2 regions of the Streptomyces sp. NPDC089919 genome follow, and region 2 is predicted to be linked to the other one. Evidence: riboswitches for the same ligand, from Rfam matches in the RefSeq annotation. Region 2 holds a riboswitch; the other holds the start of a gene.
The links. A riboswitch is a leader RNA that binds a small molecule or an ion and turns the genes downstream of it on or off. The one in region 2 is predicted to bind cobalamin.
Positions count from the first base shown of each region.

Region 1 (6,135 bases), on a different contig from region 2:
GGGTACCGCGGTCGTCGACGTCTACCCCGGCGGGGACACCACGAAGAACGCCCGGACCGTCTACCGCAACCTGCTCGGCACGTCCGGCTGGCCCTCCGCCTCGCCGGTGGTCACCGACTACGAGCGGGGCGCCCTCAACGCGAACGCGGCCGGCATCGACCCGGCCCGGGTCTCGGCCTCCCGCAACCTGATCGCGAACATCTACTCCTACTGGCAGACCGCCGAGCCGGGCTACTTCGGCCCGTCCGCGAACTTCAACGGCACCGTCTTCGCCGCGCTCGCCCTGGGCGGTGCCAAGACGCAGGCCGGCGGGGTCCGCATACCCCAGTCCCTCACCGACTCGCTGGTGGCCCGCATCCGCGCCAACCAGCACAACGACGGCGGCTGGCAGTACAGCAAGGCCGAGGGCAACCCGACCGCCCTGGCCACCGCCGGCGACGTCGACATGACCGGCGCGGCGATGGCCGCCCTGTGCGCCTCCGGCGTCCCGAACACCGACGCCGACGTCGTCCAGGCGAAGGACTTCCTCAAGGGCAAGCTGGTCAACACCACCGGCGCCTTCAACTCGATGTACGGCGTCAACACCAGCTCCAACGGCTGGGGCGTCGCGGGCCTCAACGCCTGCGGCATCAACGCCCAGACCGGCGACTTCGTCACCCTGGCCGGCAGGACCCCGGTCGACTTCCTCATCGCCAACCAGTACAACCCTGCCGGCGGTTTCAAGTACAAGCCCAGCGACACCGCCCCGAGCGCCTACGCCTCGATCGACGCGCTGCGCGCGGTGGTCGGCGGCGGCTTCACCTCCGCCCCGCCCGTCCCGGTCACCCCGGGCGCGCCGCAGTGGGTGGCCCAGTCGGCCTTCACCTCGGGTACCGCGACCAAGCTGGCGCTCACTGTGGACGACGGCGCCGGCAACCTGAAGGCCTGCGCCGTCTCCATCACGCCGACCGGTACCACCACCACCCTCGGCGACGTCCTGACCGCGGCGATCGGCTCGGCCGCCCCGTCCGGCTGCGTCACCAGCGTCACGCCGTCGTCCGGGACCGGCACCGTCACCGCCGTCAACGGCAAGGCGAACAGCGGCTCGAACAGCTGGAAGGTGAGCGTGGACGGGTCCGCCTTCGCGGGCGCCACCCGCGGCAAGGTCATCAACGTCGGTGACACCATCGCGCTGCGCTGGGGAGCCTGACGGACGGCGGGCGGGGCGGGTCAGCACCGGCCCCGCCCGCACCCTCCCGACGGATCAGAAGGACGTCCAGACGAACGACACCTGGTCGCCCGCGTTCAGCTTGAACTGGCAGCCGCCGACCGGGGTGGGCGTGCCGTTGACGGATATGTTCCAGTAGGCCGAACCGCCGCCGCTGACACCCTTGATGGTGTCCACGGAGAAGTCGTCGAAGGACGCGTACCAGGTGCCGTCCCAGCCGAAGTAGTGGTTCTTGGCCGCGTCGTCCAGGGCCGCGGTCGGGGTCGGCACCTTGGTCGGGTTGGCGCCACCGTTGGTGCCGTCGCACTTGTGGGTACCACCGGTGGCGGTGCTCACGTCGTGGCCCTTGGTCTTGACCTTGCCCTTGAACAGCAGGCCGTCGGGGCCCTGCACGGTGAGGGTGACCTTGACGGCGGCGTTGGTGTTCACCGGCTTGGCGTGGGCGACGGCGGGCGCGGCGGTGAGGCCGGTGAGGGCGAGTCCCAGGGCGGCCGTGGTGACGGCGGCGCGACGGGCGGGGCTCAGGAGCATGGGGTGGCCTTTCTGACCGGTGCGGTCGGCCGATGCGGCCCCGCGACCGGCGCGGCCCACCCCCGTGAGCGTGCTGACGTGGTGTTCCGGCGGTACCGGGCTTCGCTCTGCAGACCGTGACAGTGGAAGCGGATGCTGCCGCGCGGCGGGCATCCCGACTCGCGGCGCAGGTCAGCGCGCCGCACACGGTTGCAGGTCAGCGCCGGATTCCCACCGGCTTCCCCCGATCGCACAGCCATGAAGTTGTCCCCGGCCGGAGCCGGGCAGGGGAATCGTACGGGCCGACGCCGCCGCGGCCAAGTACCCGGCGGATGAACGGCGATGAGCGACCCGAAGCACCCGGCGACCACCGCACTCACCCCAGCCGCCGCGCCTCCGCCCCCGTCACGGGCTCCCCCACCCGTACCCCGTGCAGGACGTGCGCCAGTACCTCAGCGCCGCGGACCACGCGGGGGCCCGGCCGGTTTCGGCGCGGTGTGCGCACCCGGCTCGGCCGGCAGGGGCTCGCGCGGTGCGGCGCCGCTCGGCCCGCTCCCACCTCGGGTGGCGCTCTGGACTTACTAGGACGTCCAACTATATGTTCCTGGCACAAGGTCCGCGGTGCAGGGAAGCCGGTGTGAGTCCGGCACGGTCCCGCCACTGTGACCGGGGAGCGTGCTGCCCTCCACACGCCACTGGCGAGGTCTGCCGGGAAGGCGGGCGGCACGCGGGGATCCGGGAGTCAGGATACCGGCCGCGGGTTGTTCCGTGTTGTCCACGAGGATGGAGCAGACACGCATGGCACCGGTTTGTACCCACGACCCTGGTGATCCGGCGGAGCGTACCCACACCACTTCCGTGCGCTCGTAGTTCCCACGGCTTCCGCAACGGCGCACCCCCATCGGAGTGTCCGCCGCCGGTCCGTCGTGCCATCCCCGGATCCGACCTGACGAGAGCAGGCTCCCATGGTCCGTGAACTCACCCATTTCATCGGCGGAAAGCACACCACCGGCACGTCCGGGCTGTTCGCCGACGTGTACGACCCGAACACCGGCGCCGTCCAGGCCCGCGTACCGCTGGCCGGACGCGCCGACACCGAGGCGGCGATCGCCAACGCCATGGAGGCGCAGGCCGATTGGGGGCAGTGGAACCCGCAGCGGCGGGGCCGCGTCCTGCTGCGCTTCCTCCAGCTCGTCGAGGACGAGCGCGAGGACCTGGCCCGGATGCTGTCGGCCGAGCACGGCAAGACGGTCGCCGACGCCCATGGCGACCTGCAACGCGGCCTGGAGGTGGTCGAGTTCGCCGCCGGGATCCCGCACCTCCTCAAGGGCGAGTTCACCGACAACGCCGGCACCGGCATCGACGTGCACTCGCTGCGCTCGCCCCTGGGCGTGGTCGCCGGCATCACCCCCTTCAACTTCCCCGCCATGATCCCGCTCTGGCAGGCCGCCCCCGCCCTCGCCTGCGGCAACGCCTTCATCCTCAAGCCCTCCGAGCGCGATCCCTCGGTACCGCTGCGGCTCGCCGAGCTGTTCCTGGAGGCCGGCCTGCCGCCGGGCGTCCTGAACGTCGTCAACGGCGGCAAGGAGGCGGTCGACACCCTGCTCGAGGACCCGCGGGTGCAGGCCCTCGGCTTCGTCGGCTCCACCCCGATCGCCGCGCACATCTACGCCACCGCCGCCGCCCACGGCAAGCGCGCCCAGTGCTTCGGCGGCGCCAAGAACCACATGATCGTGATGCCCGACGCCGATCTCGACCAGGCCGTGGACGCGCTCGTCGGGGCCGGCTACGGCTCGGCGGGCGAGCGCTGCATGGCCATCTCGGTGGCCGTACCGGTCGGCGAGGAGACCGCGGACCGCCTGGTCGCCGCCCTCAAGGACCGGATCTCGACCCTGAAGATCGGCCGCTCCGACGACCCGGAGGCGGACTTCGGCCCGCTGGTCAGCCGCGACGCCCTGGACCGGGTCAACCGGTACGTGGACATCGGCGTCACCGAGGGCGCCGAACTGGTCGTGGACGGACGGCCGTTCACGCTCGCCGGGCACGAGAACGGCTTCTTCGCCGGGGCCACGCTCTTCGACCGGGTCACCCCGCAGATGCGCGTCTACCGCGAGGAGATCTTCGGCCCGGTGCTGACCGTCGTCCGGGCCGCCGACTTCGAGGAGGCGCTGCGGCTGCCCAGCGAGCACCCGTTCGGCAACGGCGTGGCGATCTTCACCCGCGACGGGGACACCGCCCGCGAGTTCACCCGCCGGGTCAACACCGGCATGGTCGGCGTCAACGTCCCCATCCCGGTCCCCGTCGCCTACCACACCTTCGGCGGCTGGAAGAAGTCCGGCTTCGGCGACCTCAACCAGCACGGGCCGGACTCGATCCGCTTCTACACCCGCACGAAGACCGTCACCTCGCGCTGGCCCTCCGGGGTCAAGGAGGGCGCGAGCTTCACCATCCCGACGATGGGGTGAGCGCCGTGACCACCACCCTCACCGAGGACCAGCTCGCCCTCGCCGAGGTCACCCTCGACTTCGCCCAGGAGCAGCTGGCCCCGCACGCGGTCGCCTGGGACCAGGACAAGCACTTCCCCGTGGACGTCATCCGCCGGGCCGCCGCCCTGGGCCTGGCAGGCGTCTACGTCCGCGAGGAGCACGGCGGCTCGGGCCTGTCCCGCAGCGACGGCGTCCTCGTCTTCGAGACCCTCGCCACCGGCTGCCCGTCCATCGCCGGCTACCTCTCCATCCACAACATGGTCGCCTGGATGATCGACCGCTACGGCGACCACGGCCAGCGCGACCGCTGGCTGCCGGGCCTGTGCTCGGCCGCCACCCTGGGCAGCTACTGCCTGACCGAACCGGGCGCGGGCTCGGACGCCGCCGCCCTGCGCACCCGCGCCGAGCGGCTGGGCGACCACTACGTCCTGACCGGGGTGAAGCAGTTCATCTCCGGCGCCGGAGCCGCCGGCGTGTACGTCGTGATGGCCCGGACCGGCGACCGCGGACCCGGCGGGATCTCCGCGTTCGTCGTGCAACATGACGACCCGGGCGTCTCGTTCGGCCCGAACGAGCGGAAGATGGGCTGGAACGCGCAGCCCACCCGTCAGGTCGTCCTCGACGGGGTCCGCATCCCCGCCGACCGGCTGCTCGGCGCCGAGGGCGACGGCTTCCGCATCGCCATGAACGGCCTCAACGGCGGCCGCCTCGGCATCGCCGCCTGCTCGCTGGGCGGCGCCCAGAGCGCCCTGGACCGCTCGCTGTCCCACCTCGCCGACCGCGAGGCCTTCGGGGGCCGGCTGCTGGACGCCCAGGCCCTGCAGTTCCGGCTGGCCGACATGGCCACCGAGCTGGCCGCGGCCCGCGCGCTGGTCCGGCAGGCCGCCGAAGCCCTCGACACCGGGGACCCGCTGGCCCCCCGGCTGTGCGCGATGGCCAAGCGCTTCGCCACCGACACCGGCTACCAGGTGGCCGATGCCGCCCTCCAACTCCACGGCGGTTACGGCTATGTGAGCGAGTACGGCATCGAGAAGATCGTCCGGGACCTACGGGTCCACCAGATCCTGGAAGGCACCAACGAGGTCATGCGCGTGATCGTCGCGCGCGGACTCACGGAGACCCTGCGATGACCAACGAGACACCCACCGGCGAGGACCACGTCCTGCTGCACACCGAGGGCCACGCCGGGTACATCACCCTCAACCGCCCCAAGGCACTCAACGCCCTCAGCCACCCCATGGTGCGCCGGATCGAGGAGGCCCTGACGGCCTGGGCGGCCGATCCCTCCGTCGCCCTGGTCGTCATCCGGGGTGCCGGCGACCGGGGCCTGTGCGCGGGCGGCGACATCCGCGCCATCCACGAGGACGCCCGCACCGGAGGCACCGCCTCGGCGGACTTCTGGCGCGACGAGTACCGCCTCAACGCCCTGATCGCCCGCTACCCCAAGCCGTACGTCGCCCTCATGGACGGCATCGTCATGGGCGGCGGGGTCGGCGTCTCCGCGCACGGCAGTGTCCGCATCGTCACCGAACGGTCCAAGGTCGCCATGCCCGAGACCGGCATCGGCTTCGTCCCCGACGTGGGCGGCACCTACCTCCTCGCCCTCGCCCCCGGCGAGCTGGGCACCCACCTGGCCCTGACCGGCGCGCCCGTGAGTGCCGCGGACGCGCTGCTGTGCGGTCTCGCCGATCACTTCGCACCCGCCTCCGCACTACCGGATCTCGCCCGGGACCTGGCCGGCGCCCCCGTCCACCGCGTCCTGGAGCGGTACGTGGCACAGCCCCCGCCGGGCGCCCTGGCCGCCGCCCGCGAGTGGATCGACCACTGCTACGCCGCCGACACCGCCGAGGAGATCGTGGCGCGGCTCCTCGCGTCGGACGTCCCCGCCGCCAAGGACGCGGCCGGCACGCTGCTGGCCAAGTCCCCCACCGC
Region 1 covers NZ_JBFBGK010000026.1:70,484-76,618, forward strand. The annotation lists gene AB0O40_RS14090 (hypothetical protein) at 1-1,189, shown strand, start outside; gene AB0O40_RS14095 (DUF4430 domain-containing protein) at 1,244-1,738, opposite strand; cobalamin riboswitch at 1,865-1,993, opposite strand; cobalamin riboswitch at 2,306-2,491, shown strand; gene AB0O40_RS14100 (CoA-acylating methylmalonate-semialdehyde dehydrogenase) at 2,683-4,182, shown strand; gene AB0O40_RS14105 (acyl-CoA dehydrogenase family protein) at 4,179-5,333, shown strand; gene AB0O40_RS14110 (enoyl-CoA hydratase/isomerase family protein) at 5,330-6,135, shown strand, end outside.
Region 1: it holds a riboswitch for cobalamin, as region 2 does, so the genes downstream of both, AB0O40_RS14100 (CoA-acylating methylmalonate-semialdehyde dehydrogenase) here and AB0O40_RS29010 (ribonucleoside-diphosphate reductase subunit alpha) in region 2, are expected to answer to the same signal.

Region 2 (11,537 bases):
GTGGCCGTGGTGGTGGAGCGGCAGGCCGACCCGTACCGGGAGCAGCCGGTGGCGGCCCGGATCGTCCGGGCCGTCAACGCCTACGACGACCTGGCGGGCGGCTCCCCGTACCCGGGCGGCTCCCTGGCGGCCCTGGAGCAGCTGCGGCTGGCCACCGCGCACGAGTACCAGCCCGAGGTCGTGGAGTGCCTGGCACGGGTCCTCCAGCGCGACGGCGGCCGGTCCCGGCCGGCCGGAGTCACCGCCTTCCCGGCTGGGTAACCCATGGGTAATGAGCGGCCGTCCGAGCGGGCATGGTTGGATGCGAAGTGAGAGTGTCCGCAAGGCTGCACCGCAGGCCCAGCCCCGGCTGGGCGGGTGCCCCCAGGCAGGCGGGAATCGTGAGGATCTTCGGGAAGGTACGGCATCGGCCCTCCGCCTCGTGGCGGCAGGCCACCGACCGCGCGTTCACGCTGATCGGCGACGGCCGGTACGAGGACGCGGGTGCGCTGCTGACGCGCGCCGCGGACTTGGAGCCCTGGCTGTCCGAGTCCTGGTTCAACCTGGCCCTGCTGCACAAGTTCCGGCACGACTGGGAGCAGGCGCGGGCCGCCGGGCTGCGCGCCGTGGCCCTGCTCGACCGGGAGACCGGCACCCCCGACTGGTGGAACGTCGGCATCGCCGCCACCGCCCTGCAGGACTGGCCGCTGGCCCGCCGGGCCTGGCAGGCGTACGGCCTCAAGGTGCCCGGCGACCCGCGCGGCGGGGCGCCCACCGGCGAGCCGGTGGGCATGGAGCTGGGCAGCGCCGCGGTCCGGCTGTCGCCCGAGGGTGAAGCCGAGGTGGTGTGGGGCCGCAGACTGGATCCGGCCCGGATGGAGGTCCTCTCGATCCCGCTGCCCTCCTCCGGGCGCCGCTGGGGCGAGGTGGTGCTGCACGACGGCGTCCCGCACGGTGAGCGGGTGACCGCGGCCGGCCCCTCCTTCCCCGTCTTCGACGAGATCGAGCTGTGGGCGCCCTCGCCGGTGCCGACCTGGGTGGTGCTGCTGGAGGCGGCCACCGAGGCCGACCGGGACGCCCTGGAGCAGCTGGCCTCGGACGCGGGCTTCGCCGCCGAGGACTGGTCCTCCTCGGTGCGGCTGCTCTGCCGCACCTGCTCGGAGAGCGCCATGCCCAGCGGCGAGGGCGACGGCGAGCAGCTGGACCCGCACGACCACAGCGAACCGGGCCACCCCGGCCCGCTCGGCCACCGGACGGCCGGCTCGGGCTCCCTGTGGGTGCCCGAGCGGGAGTGCGGCATCGCCGCCCCCGCGGGCCTGGTGCGCGGGCTGCTGGACGGCTGGGTGGCCGACAGCCCCGACACCCGCGAGTGGCGGGACCTCGAAGAGGTCTGCTGAGCGGTCCGCCGAACCGGCCCGGCCCCCTGCCCGTAGGCTGTACGGGTACACACGGTGACTTGAGGAAGGCGTACGGCGGACATGGCGCAGCAGGAGACGGAGCAGCAGGGCGAGGTCAACGACGGGTACGTCGTGGACACCGAGGACTGCGAGGCGCGTGAGCTCGCCCACCGCGAGCGCGGCACGGCCCGCCCGATCACCGTCGTGGGCAACCCGGTCCTGCACCGGGAGTGCAAGGACGTCACCGAGTTCGGCGACGAGCTGGCCGCGCTGATCGACGACATGTTCGCGAGCCAGAAGGCCGCCGAGGGCGTGGGCCTGGCCGCCAACCAGATCGGCGTGGACCAGAAGGTCTTCGTCTACGACTGCCCGGACGACGACGGCAAGCGCCACACCGGCGTGGTCGTCAACCCGAAGCTGGTCGAGCTGCCGGCCGGCGCGCGCGTGCTGGACGACTCCAACGAGGGCTGCCTGTCGGTGCCGACCGCCTACGCGGCGCTGGCCCGCCCGGACTACGCCGAGGTCACCGGCCAGGACGCCCAGGGCAACCCGATCAAGGTGCGCGGCACCGGCTACTTCGCCCGCTGCCTCCAGCACGAGACCGACCACCTGTACGGCTACCTGTACATCGACCGGCTCTCCAAGCGCGAGCGCAAGGACGCCCTGCGCCAGATGGAAGAGGGCACCCCGCGCTACGAGACCGTGCCCAACGCCTAGTCGGCACCCGCCACGCGGAAGGGCCCCGCACCGGAACTCCGGTGCGGGGCCCTTCGCATTGGCCGGCTAGAAGTCCTCGTCGAGGTCGACCGTGCCCTCGACGGCGACCTGGTAGGCCGAGGGGCGGCGCTCGAAGAAGTTGGTCAGCTCCTGGACGCCCTGCAGCTCCATGAAGGAGAACGGGTTCTGCGAGCCGTAGACCGGCGGGAAGCCGAGGCGGACCAGGCGCTGGTCCGCGACGCACTCCAGGTACTCGCGCATCGACTCGGTGTTCATGCCGGGCAGGCCGTCACCGCACAGGTCGCGGCCGAACTGCAGCTCCGCCTCCACGGCCTCCTTCAGCATGTCGGTGACCTGCTGCTGGAGGGCGTCGTCGAAGAGCTCCGGCTCCTCCTTGCGGACCGTGTCCACGACCTCGAAGGCGAAGTTCATGTGCATGGTCTCGTCGCGGAACACCCAGTTGGTGCCGGTGGCCAGGCCGTGCAGCAGGCCCCGGCTGCGGAACCAGTACACGTAGGCGAAGGCGCCGTAGAAGAACAGGCCCTCGATGCAGGCCGCGAAGCAGATCAGGTTCAGCAGGAAGCGGCGCCGGTCGGCGGCGTCCTCCAGCCGCTCGATCTTCTCGACCGAGTCCATCCACTTGAAGCAGAACTGCGCCTTCTCGCGGATCGAGGGGATCTCCTCGACCGCGTCGAAGGCCGCCGCGCGGTCGTCCGGGTCGGGCAGGTAGGTGTCGAGCAGCGTCAGGTAGAACTGGACGTGCACGGCCTCCTCGAAGAGCTGGCGCGACAGGTACAGGCGCGCCTCCGGGGAGTTGATGTGCTTGTACAGCGTCAGCACCAGGTTGTTCGAGACGATCGAGTCGCCGGTCGCGAAGAACGCGACCAGGCGGCCGATCATGTGCTGCTCGGCGGGCGTCAGCTTCGCGAGGTCCGCGACGTCCGAGTGGAGGTCGACCTCCTCCACCGTCCAGGTGTTCTTGATCGCGTCCCGGTAGCGCTCGTAGAAGTCCGGGTAGCGCATGGGCCGGAGGGTCAGCTCGAAGCCGGGGTCGAGCAGGTTCTTCTTTTCGGTGGGCATTACTGGCAGGCCTCGCAGGACTCGGGGTTCTCAAGGGAGCAGGCCAGCGCCTCGGCATCGACGGCCTGCGGGAGGGGGGTGGCGGCGGCCGGGACGGCGGCCGTGCCGGACGCGGCGCGGGCGATCTTCGTCGCCGGGCGCGAGCGCAGGTAGTACGTGGTCTTCAGGCCCTGCTTCCAGGCGTACGCGTACATCGAGCTGAGCTTGCCGATGGTGGGCGTCTCCAGGAACAGGTTGAGCGACTGGCTCTGGTCCAGGAAGGGCGTACGGGCCGCGGCCATGTCGATCAGGCCGCGCTGCGGGATCTCCCAGGCGGTGCGGTACAGCTCGCGCACCTCGGCCGGGATCCAGCCGAAGCCCTGCACCGAGCCGGAGGCCTCACGCAGCGCCTCGCGGGTCTGCGCGTCCCAGACGCCGAGCTTCTTCAGGTCCTCCACCAGGTAGGCGTTGACCTGGAGGAACTCACCGCTGAGCGTCTCGCGCTTGAAGAGGTTGGAGACCTGCGGCTCGATGCACTCGTACACGCCGGCGATCGAGGCGATGGTCGCGGTCGGCGCGATGGCCAGCAGCAGGGAGTTGCGCATCCCGGTCGTGGCGACCCGGGCGCGCAGCGCGTCCCAGCGCTCCGGCCAGTTGAGCTCGACGTCGTAGTGGTCGGGGTGCAGCACGCCGCGCGCGGTCCGGGTCTTCTCCCAGGCCGGCAGCGGGCCGTGGCGCTCGGCCAGGTCGCAGGAGGCCTCGTACGCCGCGAGCATGATCCGCTCGGCGATCTTCGTGGAGAGCGCCTTGGCCTCGGCCGAGTCGAAGGGCAGCCGCAGCTTGAAGAAGACGTCCTGGAGGCCCATCGCGCCCAGGCCCACCGGACGCCACTTGGCGTTGGAGCGGCCGGCCTGCTCGGTCGGGTAGAAGTTGATGTCCACGACCCGGTCGAGGAAGGTCACGGCGGTCCGGACGGTCTCGTCCAGCCGCTCCCAGTCCAGCTCGCCGGCCTCGGTCACGAAGGCGCCCATGTTGACCGAGCCGAGGTTGCAGACCGCGGTCTCGCCGTCGTCGGTGACCTCGATGATCTCGGTGCACAGGTTCGAGGAGTGCACCACGGCGCCGGGCTCGGCGGTCTGGTTGGCGGTCCGGTTGGAGGCGTCCTTGAAGGTCATCCAGCCGTTGCCGGTCTGCGCCAGGGTGCGCATCATGCGGCCGTACAGGTCCCGGGCCGGCATGGTCTTGCGGGCCAGGCCCGCGGCCTCGGCCTTGGTGTACGCGGCGTCGAACTCCGCGCCGTACAGGTCGACCAGCTCCGGTACGTCGGAGGGGGAGAAGAGCGACCACGGGGCGTCGGCGTTCACCCGGCGCATGAACTCGTCCGGGATCCAGTGCGCGAGGTTGAGGTTGTGGGTGCGGCGGGCGTCCTCGCCGGTGTTGTCGCGGAGCTCCAGGAACTCCTCGATGTCCGCGTGCCAGGTCTCCAGGTAGACGGCGGCGGCGCCCTTGCGGCGGCCGCCCTGGTTGACCGCGGCCACGGAGGCGTCGAGGGTCTTGAGGAACGGCACGATGCCGTTGGAGTGCCCGTTGGTGCCGCGGATCAGCGAACCGCGGGCGCGGATGCGGGAGTACGCCAGGCCGATGCCGCCGGCGTGCTTCGAGAGCCGGGCCACCTGGTGGTAGCGGTCGTAGATCGAGTCCAGCTCGTCCAGCGGGGAGTCCAGCAGGTAGCAGGAGGACATCTGCGGGTGCCGGGTGCCGGAGTTGAAGAGCGTCGGCGAGGACGGGAGGTAGTCCAGCCGGCTCATCAGGGCGTAGAGCGAGGTCACTTCCTCCAGCGCGCGGACGCTGTCGTCCTCGGCGAGGCCGCAGGCGACCCGGAGCATGAAGTGCTGGGGGGTCTCGACCACCTGGCGGGTGATCGGGTGGCGCAGCAGGTAGCGGCTGTGCAGGGTGCGCAGGCCGAAGAAACCGAAGCGGTCGTCGGCGCCGGCCGCGACGGAGGCCTCGACCAGGGCGTCCAGCCGGGCGGCGTGCAGCTTGACGAAGTCGGCGGTCCGGTCGGCGATCAGGCCCTCGCGGTGGCCCACCTCGACGGAGGCGGCGAAGGAGGTCGCGCCCTGGCCGGTGGCCTCGTCGGCGATGGCGAGGGTGAGCAGCCGGGCGGCGAGCCGGGAGTAGGCGGGGTCCTCGGAGATGAGCCCGGCGGCGGCCTCGGTGGCCAGGCCGCGCAGCTCCGCCTCGTCGGCGGTGGCGCTGCGGCCGCGCAGGGCGGCGGCGGCGACCCGGCCCGGGTCGGTGTCCGGGAGGTCCGCGGTGAGTTCCGTGAGGGTGCGCAGCAGAGCGGCGCCGGGGCCCCCGGGCTCGGCAGGAGTCTCGGACGGCTCGGACACGGCGCGCGGTGCGGCAGGCGCGATGGTCACGGTGGGGGGCTCTCCCTCGCTCGGCTCCGGTCACCACGGCGGGCGGGCGTGCGGGGGCGCGTGCGGGCGTGGCAGAAACGCGTACTCCGCACGGCGTCCACCGGCCCAACCGCGAGGCCCGGACGTCTCGGCACCCGGTTCGGTCGACCCGGGCACACCGTCGGCAGGTCCTCGGACTCCCGATGCACGAATGCGTGCACTTCATACCGTTGCGGGACAGTTCCGGATTCTCACCGGATTCCCCTGCGGCGACAGCGAGGACGAGCATACATGTGGGGGCGCCTGATCGTGTGACCCCCTAGATGTTGTGTCGCCCGCGACGGGGAGTCCCGGGGCCGTGTCTCTCCGCTACCGTCCTGCGGAGGCGGGGCGCCCGGTACCGGGCCCGTACCGGGGCATGCCGCAGGGCCCTCCCCGCGGCCCGGCCGGGCGCGTCGTACGACGGCCGGCGGGCGGCCGCGGGGACGGCCGGAAACGATCGGTGGACTGCCGGGGCCCTACAGGTCCAGCCCGTACGTCAGGAGGCTCAGGCCCGGGCGCGGGGACCAGTCGCGTTCGGGGGAGCGGGTGAAGCCCAGGCGTTCGTAGATGCGCTGCGCGCCGCGCATGGCGGGCTGGGTGGACATCACCATCCGGGTCACCCCGGGGGTCGCCCGGGCGCGTTCGAGGCAGGCCCGGACCAGCGCCTCGCCGGCACCCCGCCCGCGGCCCTCCCGGGCCACCGCGAGCATCCGGAACTCCGCCTCGCCCGCGCGGGCGATGTCGGCCAGTGGGCTGCCGGGCGGGGCGTACGCCAGACCGCCCAGGAGCCGCCCCTCGCGGTCGACGGCGACCAGGACGGTGCCCTGGGCCGCCCGGCCCGCCACATCGCGCAGGACGGCCGCGTAGGGGTCGTCGTCATGCCCTTCGAGCAGGCCGTCCAGGACGTAGGCGCGGGCGGTGACCTCGCCCAGCTCGGCGTATTCGGCGGGCAGGGCTTCCCTGATCACGATGTCCATGCTCCGAGTGTGCCGCACCGGTACGGCGGAGGGCCGCCGGGGATCCCCCGACGGCCCTCCGGCCCCGCGGCGCCGCGCTCAGCAGCAGCGGAAGCCCTCGCGCGGATCCGCCTCGCGGGCGTCCGTACGGGCCCGCTCGAACTCCCGGCGGGTCGGCACCGCCGCCCCGGGGTCGTGCGCGCGCAGGTGCGCGAGGTGCCGGTCGTAGGCCGCCTCGCCGGTGAACTCGCGGACGTAGAACCGGATCCGGGCCAGCAGGCCGGCCGCCGTCACGAGGTCACGCCCTCCTTGACGCGGCCGCCGCCCGAGTCGAGTCCGGCGGCCGCGAGCTCGGCCTTCTCCTCGGCCGTGGCGATCAGCCCGGCCGGGGCGACGATCTTCGACTCGACATAGGGGGCCTCGTGCAGCACCACCGACTCCGGCCTGCGGGCCGCCTGGACGCAGACCCGCAGCGCGTCCGCCAGCACCACCACGATCAGGACCGCGAAGAGCGCGGACAGGACGCCGTCCACGGTCGAGTTGGTGACCACGGTGTGCATGTCGTCCAGCGACTTGGCCGGCGGCAGCACCTTCCCGGCGTCGATGCCCGACTGGTACTTGTCGCGCTGGGCGAAGAAGCCGACCCGCGGGTCGTCGGAGAAGATCTTCATCCAGGAGGCGGTGAGCGTCACCGCGGCGTCCCACACCAGCGGTACGCCGGTCACCCACGCCCACTTCAGCCGGCCGGACTTGACCAGCAGGGTGGTGCACACGGCCAGGGCGACCGCGGCCAGCAGCTGGTTCGCGATGCCGAAGAGCGGGAAGAGCTGGTTGATGCCGCCGAGCGGGTCGTGCACGCCGACCCACAGGAAGTACCCCCAGGCGCCCACCACGAGCGCGCTGGAGATCCAGACCCCCGGCTTCCAGCTGACCTGCCGGAAGGGCTTGTAGACGTTGCCCAGGGTGTCCTGGAGCATGAAGCGGCCCACCCGGGTGCCCGCGTCCAGCGTGGTCAGGATGAACAGCGCCTCGAACATGATCGCGAAGTGGTACCAGAAGGCCTTCAGCCCGGCCCCGCCGATCACGCCCGAGAAGATCTCGGACATGCCCAGCGCGAAGGTGGGCGCACCGCCGGTCCGGGAGAGCAGGCTGGCCTCCTCCACGTCCTTGGCGGCCTGCGCCAGCGCCTCGGGGGTGATGCTGAAGCCGAGGTGGCCGATGGCCTCGGAGGCGGTCTGCACGGTCGTGCCGACCACTCCGGCGGGGGAGTTGACGGCGAAGAACAGGCCCGGCTCGATGATGCAGGCCGCGATGACGGCCATCACGGCCACGAACGACTCGGTCAGCATCGCGCCGTAGCCGATCATCCGGACCTGGGTCTCCTTCTGGACCATCTTCGGGGTGGTGCCCGAGGAGACCAGGGCGTGGAAGCCGGAGAGCGCGCCGCAGGCGATGGTGATGAAGACGAACGGGAACATCGAGCCGGCGAAGACCGGCCCGTCCCCGCGCGAGGCGAAGTCGGTGACCGCCGGCATCTTCAGCGTCGGCATGGCGATGACCACCCCGAGCGCCAGCAGCGCGATGGTGCCGACCTTCATGAAGGTGGACAGGTAGTCGCGCGGGGCCAGCAGCAGCCACACCGGCAGCACCGAGGCGAGGAAGCCGTAACCGACCATCCACAGCACCAGGGTGGTGGGCTTGAGGGTGAAGAAGTCGGCCCAGGAGGACTCCGCCACCCAGCCGCCGGCCACCAGCGAGAGCAGCAGCAGCGCCACGCCGATCAGCGAGACCTCGGTGACCCGACCGGGCCGCAGCACCCGCAGGTACACGCCCATGAAGAGGGCGATCGGGATGGTCATGCCGATGGAGAAGACGCCCCAGGGCGAGTGCGACAGGGCGTTGACGATCACCAGCGCCAGCACCGCCAGCAGGATGATCATGATGGCGAAGACCGCGACCAGGGCCGCCGCGCCGCCCACCGGGCCGATCTCCTCGCGCGCCATCTGGCCGAGCGAGCGGCCGTCGCGGCGGGTGGAGAAGAAGAGCGTGACCATGTCCTGGACGGCGCCGGCGAAGATCACGCCGGCCACGATCCAGATGGTGCCCGGCAGATAGCCCATCTGTGCGGCGAGCACCGGGCCGACCAGCGGACCGGCGCCCGCGACGGCCGCGAAGTGGTGGCCGAAGAGCACCCGCCGGTCGGTCGGGTGGAAGTCGACACCGTTGTCAAGGCGTTCGGCCGGGGTGGCCCGCGACTTGTCCACCCGCAGCACCCGCCGGGCGATGAAGCGCGAGTAGAAGCGGTACGCGATGGCGTACGAGCCCAGCGCCGCGGCGAGCAGCCAGGCGGCCGAGATCTCCTCGCCCCGGGAGAGCGCGAGCACCCCCCAGCCGAGCGCCCCGACCAGGGCGACCAGGGCCCAGACCGCCATTGCCGCGGGCGTCATGCCCCCCGACGGCGAAGGCGGGTCCGCCATGCCGGCCGGACCCGCCGCGTTCCGCTCCGATCCCGTTGATCCCGTTGATCCCGGTTTCGCCATGACCCTCGTCCCCTCGTGATCATCTACGCAATGCGCAGGGAATCTACGGGGACCTGCCCGCTGGAGGTAAGACCCCGTCCGTATACCGGTACGAGAGTCAACTCCCCGTCAGACGGCGGGGCGCTGGAGTCGGGCTACGAACTTGTAACGATCGCCCCGGTAGACCGAGCGGACCCACTCCACCGGCTCGCCGTCCGCATCCAGCGAGTGCCGGGAGAGCATCAGCATCGGCAGGCCGACGTCGGTGCCGAGCAGGCCGGCCTCCCGCGGGGTGGCCAGCGAGGTCTCGATGGTCTCCTCGGCCTCGGCCAGGTGGACGTCGTACACCTCCGCGAGGGCGGTGTAGAGCGAGGTGTACTTGACCAGCGAGCGGCGCAGTGCGGGGAAGCGCTTGGCCGAAAGGTGCGTGGTCTCGATGGCCATCGGCTCGCCGCTGGCCAGGCGGAGCCGCTCGATCCGCAGCACCCGCCCGCCGGTGGTGATCTTCAGCAGGCCGGCGAGGGTGTCGTCGGCGGTGACGTAGCCGATGTCGAGCAGCTGGGAGGTCGGCTCCAGGCCCTGGGCCCGCATGTCCTCGGTGTAGGAGGTCAGTTGCAGCGCCTGGGAGACCTTCGGCTTGGCGACGAAGGTGCCCTTGCCCTGGATGCGCTCCAGCCGCCCCTCGACGACCAGCTCCTGGAGCGCCTGCCGGACGGTGGTCCGGGAGGTGTCGAACTCCGCGGCCAGCGTGCGCTCCGGCGGCACCGGGGTGCCGGGTGGGAGCGTTTCGGTCATTTCGAGCAAATGCCGCTTGAGTCGGTAGTACTTGGGCACGCGCGCGGTACGAGTGGCTGCCCCGCTCTCCGGCTCCGTGAGCGCCCCTTCGGTGGCCATCGCCGCCTGCCTTCCCGACTCCAGTTTCACAGCCGTCACCGGCTCCTCCGTCTCTTGCGGTCACATCGTGACACGGGCCGGAGCACGGACGTCGCCCCTCCCTGAGGTGTCGGTCCGGTAACGGACTCACACCTCGTTTATTACACCCTTGACACCCCCAAAGGTCTAGGCCAAGCTCCAGGCTACTGGTCTAAACCAATATGGATCAGATCCCGGCCCCACGGCAGTACTTGGCGTATTTCACGTACGGCGGGCAGGGGGACTGCAGCATCCCTGAGGAGGGTGGCGTGAAGCGCAAGCTCATCGCGGCGGTTGGTGTCGCGGGCATGGTGATCGGTCTGGCGGCGTGCGGCGGCTCGGACGACAAGAAGGACGGCGGCGACAAGCCGTCCGCCGCCAAGGAAATCACGGTCTGGCTGACGGTCGACGCCCAGAACAACTGGCCGGACCTGGTCAAGGCGGCCGACGACGCGGTGATCGCGAAGCACCCGGGCCTGAAGGTCAAGCACGAGTACTACGGCTGGCCGGACAAGAACGCCAAGCTCGACGCGGTGCTCGCCACGGACAAGGCTCCGGACGTGGTCGAGATGGGCAACTCCGAGATGATCGGCTACATGTCGACCGGCGCCTTCTCGGAGATCGACGCCTCGAAGTACGACAACTCCGCGGCCTGGCTGGACGCCCTCAAGGAGTCCGTCACCTACGACGGCAAGACCTACGGCGTCCCCTACTACGCCGGTGGCCGCGTGGGCACCTGGCGCAAGGACGTCGCCGCCGAGGCGGGCGTCAAGGCCGCCCCGAAGAGCTGGGCCGAGCTGACCTCCGCCCTGGACGCCATCCAGAAGAAGAAGGGCGCCAAGTTCAGCGCCTGGTACCAGCCCTCGCCGGACTGGTACGCGGCCATGTCCTTCGTCTACGACGCGGGCGGCGCCATCGCCAAGAACGACGGCGGCCAGTGGAAGGCCTCGCTCTCCTCGCCCGAGTCGATCAAGGGCCTGACGCAGTACAAGGCGATCCTCGACAAGTACATGCACGCCGACAAGACCAAGGACGAGTCCGACCGTCCGGTCGTCTTCGGCCAGGGCAACGCCGGCGCCATCTTCGCCGCCGCCTGGGAGGGCGGCACCGCGGCCACCCCGGAGAACGACAAGGTCGGCAAGCTCGCCGACAAGCTCGAGAACTTCGTGATGCCCGGCCCGAACGGCAAGAACCTCCCGGTCTTCCTCGGCGGCTCCGACCTGGCGATCCCGTCCAAGTCCGGCGCCAAGGACATCGCCGGCGAGTGGATCAACGCCTTCACCGGCGCGCAGGGCCAGAAGGGCCTGATCGCCAAGGGCAACCTGCCCAACAACAAGACGGACCTCGGCCCGCTGAAGGCCGACCCGAAGACCCAGGTCGCGGCCACCGCGGCCGAGTCCTCCTGGTTCGTCCCGACCGCGCCCGGCTGGGGCCAGGTCGAGAAGGCCAAGCTCCTGCAGACCATGCTCCAGGAGATCGGCACCGGCAAGAAGTCGGTCGCGGACGCGGCCAAGGCCGCCGACGCCGAGATCGACAAGGTCATCAACACCAAGT
Region 2 covers NZ_JBFBGK010000092.1:19,546-31,082, forward strand. The annotation lists gene AB0O40_RS28990 (HD domain-containing protein) at 1-261, shown strand, start outside; gene AB0O40_RS28995 (hypothetical protein) at 381-1,376, shown strand; gene def (peptide deformylase) at 1,458-2,093, shown strand; gene AB0O40_RS29005 (ribonucleotide-diphosphate reductase subunit beta) at 2,160-3,173, opposite strand; gene AB0O40_RS29010 (ribonucleoside-diphosphate reductase subunit alpha) at 3,173-5,575, opposite strand; cobalamin riboswitch at 5,720-5,860, opposite strand; gene AB0O40_RS29015 (GNAT family N-acetyltransferase) at 6,073-6,573, opposite strand; gene AB0O40_RS29020 (YbdD/YjiX family protein) at 6,652-6,846, opposite strand; gene AB0O40_RS29025 (carbon starvation CstA family protein) at 6,843-9,029, opposite strand; gene AB0O40_RS29030 (GntR family transcriptional regulator) at 9,201-9,965, opposite strand; gene AB0O40_RS29035 (extracellular solute-binding protein) at 10,253-11,537, shown strand, end outside.